2 regions of the Enterococcus olivae genome follow, and region 1 is predicted to be linked to the other one. Evidence: predicted binding sites of a transcription regulator. Region 1 holds the regulator's gene; the other holds the start of a gene.
What was found. The regulator HrcA, encoded in region 1, represses chaperone genes, less so after heat shock. The targets are predictions, from matches to a motif close to TTAGCACTCNNNNNNNNNGAGTGCTAA.
Positions count from the first base shown of each region.

Region 1 (4,435 bases):
GCTGAATATGGTTCGCAACACTGTGAAGTCGTTATTATTGAAGGAATTTTGTACACGGAATGGTACGGAAAAATGCTTTCAGAATTATTTATAAACTTCGAGTCCGTACATGCCTTTTATTATGATGTTTCATTTGAAGAAACTTTAAAGAGACATCAAACAAAATCTAACCACAAAGATTTTAGCATAGAAGACATGAAACGATGGTGGAAAACAAATGATATTTTAGACATTAAGAATGAAAAAATTATCCACGAAGAGATGACTATTGAGGAAAGCTTCTCATTTATATTAGAATCTTTTGATCAATAGAAATAATGTACACTAGAAAATTTATTTTTACTTTCAATTTTTAATCCAACAATATTGAAATATAAATATACATCGGCTATTAAGTTATATCCATGCAAGTCGATTGCTTCTTGAAGGAGCAACAATGGAGTATATTGCTGAACAACTAGGTGACGAAATGCATATTATAGAGAAAAGCTACGTTCACGTAATGGAACAGTTAAGAAGATAGAATAAAAGTATTATAGATCTTATGCGTGGTTAATTTGTCAGAGGATTTGTTATTGAGTTCATCAGCTGAAAATGCTAAGATAGCTAAAAGGGAGGGTGCTCCCTATAACTGCCTGAAAGGGCTGATGGCGCCTGCTGTATACAATAGTTTATTTAGTGAGCTTTTCTACTGAAATAGACTGCTGTATGCTGCAGGCTTTTTTTGTACTTTCTTTTACAGAGAACATCAATTAGATGAACGGAAGGATCGTGGTTTTTATATGTTAACAAGTATTGCCCTTATTATTTTTACAGGAGTTATTATTGACTGGATAAGCAAAAAAATAAATGTTCCCAGCTTGATTGGATTTATTTTTGCAGGAATTATTATGGGACCATCGGCCTTCAATATATTGCAGCCAGCCCTTCTTGAGATCTCTGGAGATATCAGACAGATCATTTTGATCATTATTCTGACTAGAGCCGGCTTGTCACTGAATCTTCGAGAGTTGAAAAAAGTCGGGCGACCAGCTGCGTTGCTCAGCTTTGTACCAGCTACTTTCGAGATACTGGGTACTGTCATTTTTGCGTCTGTTTTCCTAGATTTGTCACTATTGGAATCAGCCCTTTTGGGAACTGTTCTTTGTGCTGTTTCGCCAGCAGTTGTGGTGCCGAGAATGGTCACCTTGATTCGTGAAAAATTTGGAACAAAAAAAGGGATTCCTCAATTACTGCTTGCAGGTGCTTCCATCGATGATATTTATGGACTGGTTCTTTTTGCCTCTTTTCTCTCATTGGCTCAAAATGGAAGCTTTCAAGCAAGTGCTTTTTTTGAGCTGCCGCTTTCTTTGATAAGCGCAGTGATTATTGGTTGCTGCAGTGGTTACCTGCTCTCAAAAATTTTTGGGAAAATTAAACTGGTGCCTGTGATGCAGGTCCTTTTGATGCTTAGTGTGTCTCTGGGCTTTATTCAAGTAGAAAATGGCTTTCCTCAATTGCCATTTTCAGGAATTTTTGCTGTGATGACTATGGCAATCATGATTTACCGTCTACTGCCTTCTGACAGCGAAAAAATTGCTCGTATCTACAATCAGCTTTGGATTCCAGGTGAGATGTTCTTATTTATCTTAGTTGGTGCTTCAGTCAATATTACTTTTGGCTTTTCTGCTGGCTGGCGTGCTGTTTTTGTCGTACTTCTTGTTTTGATCGTTCGTATGGCTGGGGTTTGGGTAAGCTTGCTCGGCACGAATCTCAACAAAAAAGAAAAGCTCTTTTGCTTGATCGCCTATTCCCCGAAAGCGACGGTACAAGCGGCGATCGGAGCTGTCCCAATGGCTCTGGGCTTGCCGTCTGGCGAATTAATCTTGACTGTATCGGTAGTTTCGATCTTATTGACAGCTCCTATGGGTGCATTTGGAATGGACTTTACCTACAAGCGGTTGTTAACAAAAGATACGACAAGTGAAACGATGCAAGGTTAACATTTTTTATCCATTAGAATTTCGATTAGCACTCTTCGATGGAGAGTGCTAATTTTTGAGGGTTTCCTCTTGACATCTAAGGAGAATGTGGTATATTTATAATCGTATTAGCACTTAGAACGCAGGAGTGCTAATAAAGAGGTGATAAATTTGTTGACAGAAAGACAAGAACAGATCTTGCGTCTGATCATCCAAAACTACACAAATTTAGGCCAGCCAGTTGGCTCGAAAAAATTGATGGAGGATGGTATCGAAGCAAGTTCAGCAACGATTCGTAACGAGATGAAGACGCTTGAAGATCATGGCTTCCTCTCAAAGACACATTCTTCTTCAGGACGAGTGCCATCAATTACTGGTTACCGCTATTATGTGGATCACCTGTTGACTCCTTCTCAAGTAGATAGAGAGGAGATTTCTCTGATTCGCCAGTCTTTTGGCAAAGAATTTCATGAAATCAATGAAATCATCCAGCAGTCGGCGAATATATTATCTACATTGACGAGTTATACTGCCTTATCACTTGGACCAGATGTGAAAGAACGAAAACTGACTGGTTTCAGGATCGTTCCTTTGAATAATCGCCAGGTGATTGCAATCATCGTCACAGACAAAGGAAATGTAGAAAATCAGATTTTTGCTATTCCGAAATATTTGAATAGTGAAGATCTTGAAAAAATGGTTCGGATCATCAATGACAAATTGATTGGTCAACCTTTAATGACTGTCTATCATCGATTGCGTACAGAGATCCCGATGATTCTTCACAAATACTTTCAGACAACTGATGGTGTGTTGGATCTTTTCGACAGTATGTTGAATCATATTTTTGAAGATAAGATCTTTGTAGGAGGACGAATGAACTTACTGGATTTTGAACAGAATCAAAATGTAGAACAGTTCAAATCAATGTACTCTTTTATGAAGAATACCGAAAACCTCAATCAATTGTTGACTCCTCGTGATGGGGCGATTCAAATTCGGATCGGTTCAGAGTTGGGGGACGACCTATTGAGTAACATGAGTATGATTCAGGCTAGTTATGATATTGATGGACATGGCAAGGGAACCATTGCATTGTTGGGACCGACAAGTATGCCGTATTCAAAAATGTTTGGTCTGGTCGATGTGTTTAGGCAAGAATTAGCTTTGACCTTGGCTGATTACTACCGATCTTTGGATTCGTTTAGTTAGTCAAGAAATAGTAAGATTTTAAACAGAAGGGAAGTTAGTCCATTGTCAGAAAAAGAAAATGTTTCAGAAGAAATCGAAGAGATGTCAGATGAAACAGTGGAAGAACAAACAGTGGAAGTTTCTGAAGTTGATGAACTGAAGGAACAGCTGAATGAAATGGAAGACAAGTTCTTGCGTGCTTCAGCAGAAATTGCTAATATTACGAACCGTAACCGCAATGAAAGAGAAACACTTCAAAAATATCGTTCACAGGATCTAGCGAAAAAATTATTGACTTCGATAGATAATCTGGAACGTGCCTTGCAAGCTGAAGCTACGGAAGAAGAAAGCATTAACTTGAAAAAAGGTGTAGAAATGGTTCTTGAAAGTTTACGTCATGCACTGAAAGAAGAAGGAATCGAAGAGATTTCAACGACAGATGCAGCGTTTGATCCTAATCTACATCAGGCTGTTCAAACAGTCCCTGCCTCAGAGGAACATCCGGCAGATACAATCGTCGATGTTCTACAAAAAGGCTACAAATTGCATGACCGCGTCTTACGAGCAAGCATGGTCGTAGTCGCACAATAATTACTGTTGATTCAATTTAAATGAATATAAACAAAGGAGATTTTTAATTATGAGCAAAATCATTGGTATTGACTTAGGTACAACAAACTCAGCCGTTTCTGTATTAGAAGGCGGCGAAGCAAAAATCATTACAAATCCAGAAGGAAACCGTACAACACCATCTGTTGTTTCTTTCAAAAATGGTGAGATTCAAGTTGGTGAAGTGGCTAAGCGTCAAGCGGTGACAAATCCAAATACGGTTTCTTCTATCAAACGTCATATTGGCGTAGATGGTTACAAAGTGGATGTAGATGGAAAATCTTATACTCCACAAGAAATTTCAGCAATGATCCTGCAATACATCAAAGGATTTGCAGAAGATTATTTAGGTGAACCAGTAGAAAAAGCGGTGATCACAGTTCCTGCTTATTTCAATGACTCTCAACGTCAAGCAACCAAAGATGCTGGTAAAATCGCTGGTTTAGAAGTAGAACGTATCGTGAACGAACCAACTGCTGCAGCTTTAGCTTATGGTTTAGATAAAACAGACAAAGATGAAAAAGTTTTAGTATTTGACCTTGGTGGTGGTACTTTTGACGTATCGATCCTTGAATTAGGTGACGGTGTATTTGACGTATTGTCAACAGCTGGAGACAACAACCTAGGTGGAGATGACTTTGATAACAAAATCATCGATCATATGGTTGCTGAAT
Region 1 covers NZ_JBSMVT010000001.1:167,071-171,505, reverse strand. Annotated here, with positions in the region: gene ACWODM_RS01000 (AAA family ATPase) at 1-312, shown strand, start outside; fluoride riboswitch at 603-664, shown strand; gene ACWODM_RS00995 (cation:proton antiporter) at 783-1,982, shown strand; gene hrcA (heat-inducible transcriptional repressor HrcA) at 2,133-3,173, shown strand; gene grpE (nucleotide exchange factor GrpE) at 3,216-3,743, shown strand; gene dnaK (molecular chaperone DnaK) at 3,793-4,435, shown strand, end outside.

Region 2 (4,435 bases), on a different contig from region 1:
ATTAATGATTTTAGTGAATTATCTGCAAAATGTCAAGAATCTTTTACTTTTAATGATACGAGAATGGACAATTTTTTCTCAAACGATGAAGATGGATTGGCTTAGAGATGTTTCCCTTTTTATGACTCTACTCATGGCCACTTCAGCACCAGAAGATCCTGTTGTGCCCCTTTTAGATGAAGATAAACAAAAATAAAACGACAAACCCTTGATAAATTAGGGTTTGTCGTTAGTGATTACATCATGCCGCCCATCATTGATGGATCCATTGCTGGAGCTGCTGCTGGTGCAGCTGGCTCTGGCTTGTCTGCAACGACTGCTTCAGTTGTTAACAACAGTGCCGCAACAGAGGCTGCATTTTGCAAGGCTGAACGAGTCACTTTCGTTGGATCAACAATTCCTGCATCTAGCATGTTTACCCATTCACCAGTTGCTGCATTGAAACCAATGCCTAATTCTGCATTTTTCAAACGATCGATAATGACAGAACCTTCGTAGCCTGCATTTTCAGCGATTTGACGAACAGGTTCTTCCAATGCGCGTAAAACGATTTTCACACCGGTTGCTGCATCGCCTTCTGCTTCAAGTTCCGCTACTTTATTGATCACATTGACCAAAGCAGTACCCCCACCTGAGACCATGCCTTCTTCAACCGCTGCGCGTGTTGCGTTCAAAGCATCTTCAATGCGTAATTTTAATTCTTTCAATTCGGTTTCAGTCGCTGCGCCGACTTTCACTACTGCGACACCGCCAGCTAGTTTTGCTAAACGTTCTTGTAATTTTTCACGGTCAAAATCAGAAGTTGTTTCTGCGATTTGATTTTTGATTACTTGAACACGTGCGTCGATGGCTTCTTTGGTACCCGCACCTTCAACGATTGTTGTGTTATCTTTGTCAACAACCACTTTGCTTGCTTGACCCAAAGTATCGATCGTTGCATCTTTCAATTCTAAACCTAAGTCTTCAGTAATGACAGTTCCGCCAGTTAGAACAGCGATGTCTTCTAACATTGCTTTACGACGATCACCAAAGCCTGGTGCTTTCACTGCCACGACGTTGAATGTTCCACGAATTTTGTTCAAGACTAAAGTTGGCAATGCTTCACCATCAACATCGTCTGCAATAATCAACAATGGTTTTGATTGTTGTAAAATTTGTTCCAATAAAGGTAAGATATCTTGAATATTTGAGATTTTCTTGTCTGTGATCAAGATGTATGGATTTTCTAGGTCTGCTTCCATTTTGTCGCTGTTCGTTACCATGTATTGAGAAAGGTAACCACGATCAAACTGCATTCCTTCAACTACTTCCAACTCTGTTTCGATTCCTTTTGATTCTTCAATAGTGATCACGCCGTCATTGCCGACTTTTTCCATAGCGTCTGCAATGTATTCTCCGACTTGTTCGCTACCAGAAGAAACGGCAGCTACTTGAGCGATTGCTTCTTTAGAATCAACGATAGAAGAAATAGTGTGTAATTCTTCCACTGCTGCTTTAGTTGCTAATTCGATCCCGCGGCGAATGCCTAATGGGTTCGCACCAGCTGTCACATTTTTCAAACCTTCACGAACGATTGCTTGCGTTAGGACAGTGGCAGTCGTTGTACCGTCACCAGCGATATCATTGGTTTTAGATGCTACTTCAGAAACTAATTTCGCACCCATATTTTCAAAATGATCTTCTAGTTCGATTTCTTTTGCGATCGTTACCCCATCATTTGTGATCAATGGTGATCCATAAGATTTTTCTAAAACAACGTTACGACCTTTTGGGCCTAAGGTAACTTTTACTGTATCTGCTAATTTATCTACGCCACGCAGCATTGCTGCACGAGCATCTTCTGCAAATTTGATTTCTTTTGCCATGATTTGATTCACCTCAAAATTTTTTTATTATTCTACAATTGCGACGATATCTTTTGCTGAAAAAATTAGATATTCTTTACCGTCGTATTTCACTTCAGAACCAGCATATTTTTCAAATAACACTGTATCGCCAACCTTGACTGACACAGCTGCTAATTCACCATTATCCAAAACTCGGCCTTCACCGACAGCGATAACCGTTCCTGTTTGCGGTCTTTCTTTGGCTGCAGATGCTAAAACAAGTCCTCCGACAGTTTTTTCTTCTTCTTGTGCGACTTCGATCATCACACGATCACCTAATGGCTTCAACACGATAAATCCCTCCAATTAATCTTTTGATACTTTTTTATCATTAGCACTCTCTTAACTAGAGTGCTAACTTACAAAACTAATATTACTCATTTTCCATTCAGATTGCAAGTCTTTTGAATCATTTTTTTCATAAAAGTCAAAATTGGTTAAACTCAATAGCTGATCCAAAGGCTACCCCGTTTTTCGTCTATTTGCTATAATAAAACAAATAGACGAAAGGGGGTTCCCTATGTCGATCAAAAAATACAGTCTACTGACCATCGGCATTTACGCAGTTGCTTATTATCTCCCTTCGATCGCTACAGATTTAGACGGTCAAGTAATCCTGACAACGATCACTTATTTATTAGGGGCAGCTTGTTTGACGGGGCTGTATCTCAAACAAAAGAAAAAACTTTCCTTTGAGACCACTCAGTTCTCATGGATCCTGTGTCTTCTTTTAGGTTTTTTAGGGATTTTTGCAGCGATTTATTTACAAAATATTGTCTTGTATATCGAGCAATTTTTGGGACAAGACATCACTTCTGCCAATACCTCTGGTGCAATTCAGATCATCCTGCAACAACCGCTATTCATGACAGCGGTGATGATCGGTGGACCGATCATGGAGGAATTCGTGTTTCGCCGAGCCTTGGTTGGGTTGATGGAATCATCTATCAATGTCTGGCTAGCAATAGGAATTAGTTCGGTTTTATTCGCCTTGATCCATCAAGACGGACATCTGCTGCTTTACTTTTCACTTGGTTTTTTTTTCAGTTCGCTCTACTATTTGACCGGCAGGATCTGGACACCGATCCTGGCCCATGTCGGGATGAACAGCCTTGTGGTGATCGTACAACTGTTTTATCCATTTTAATTTCGACAAAAAAACACCTCAATCCTGCAGGCCTTGAAAGTTACAAGCGTCTTACAGAATGAAGGTGTTTTTTTATTTAACATTTAGTTCACAACAGACAATTCCTCTATTGAGATGTTTTCAAACGTATCTCAAGCATCCTTGAGATAACCAAAATGTTCATGAATATAGGTCTGAATTCGATACATAGATTTTTTACTAGGGATATTTTCCCAATACAAAATTTTATTCTTATCAAATTCAATGTCTTCGTATTTACGGTCTGTAATCACCAAATCGGTCGTATCATCAATGTCACCTGACACAATCACCTCAAAATCCATTCCCTGAAACGCATGCCTCTTGATCATATCCAAATACTCTTCACCAAACACGGACAATACGCAGACAGACAAGGTTTTTCGCTCTTGCTCAATGTATTGACTAATCAAAAAACGATAATTGTCCAGCAAGAATTGTTTGTTTTTCAATAAGCCCGGAGAATCCTGAGCTAATTGATCAAAAATACGCACGATCCGTCGATTCATCTCAGGATGAACATAGACGGAGGCTCCTAGATCAATGCCACTCAAACTCCCTGCTCCTTTAAAAGTCAAGGCCTTTACATGTTTGTGTATCAAATTAGCATAAAGCAGACTGTAATCTTTGGCAGACGTAGTCAAAGGAAAATTCTGATAGAACATTTGAAACCAACGATTTGTTATTTCTCCAGCTTGCAAATGATGCGTCTGGCAATAAAACAACATTTCTCCAATATTTTTGTTGTCTTCCATATGATACTCTTGTGCAAATAAAAAGATATAGGCAAAAGCGATCTCCGCTTTCATTTGAACATTGCTAATGCTTCTAATATCCGATTCAAACAATGGCTGGAAGAAACGCTCAATATAGTTGAATTGCCAGCTATCTTTCAAAAATTCATGTCTTAATATAGACAAAGGAATAAAATTCCCTTGCTGAATACGAGTCAGACAAATCGCCAAATCGTAAAAAATTTTTCTTTTTCAACGATTCCTAATTTTTTTCCACGAATGTGTTCAATCGGTTCCACAAAAGATTCCAAACTCTCTCTGGGAATATTATGAAAAGACCAGCTTATCCCACTATAAGAGTACCAAAAGAATTCTGAGCAGAAAAAACGCAGTTGTTTTTCACTACCTAGTAATTCTGCTTGTTTGTTCGTCACAAATTTTAAATCAAAATTCTTTAATACCTTATTCAGGCTGTTCAATTTTTTATAAAGTGAATTATAAGAAACAAAGTGAGTTTCTGTAAATTCACGTAAATGAATATGTTAAAAAATGAAAAATTTCTACTAAAGCCTGATATCGTAGGTTTTCATTCAAGTAATTTAATACTATTTGATGAATGGAAAAATTTTCTTTAACAATCAGATAGACTG
Region 2 covers NZ_JBSMVT010000020.1:18,394-22,828, forward strand. Annotated here, with positions in the region: gene groL (chaperonin GroEL) at 237-1,865, opposite strand; gene groES (co-chaperone GroES) at 1,893-2,177, opposite strand; gene ACWODM_RS11900 (CPBP family intramembrane glutamic endopeptidase) at 2,407-3,033, shown strand; gene ACWODM_RS11905 (hypothetical protein) at 3,165-3,971, opposite strand; gene ACWODM_RS11910 (helix-turn-helix domain-containing protein) at 4,001-4,264, opposite strand; gene ACWODM_RS11915 (HTH domain-containing protein) at 4,311-4,435, opposite strand, start outside.
Region 2: the regulator HrcA is predicted to act here: its motif matches at 2,218-2,244, upstream of groES (co-chaperone GroES).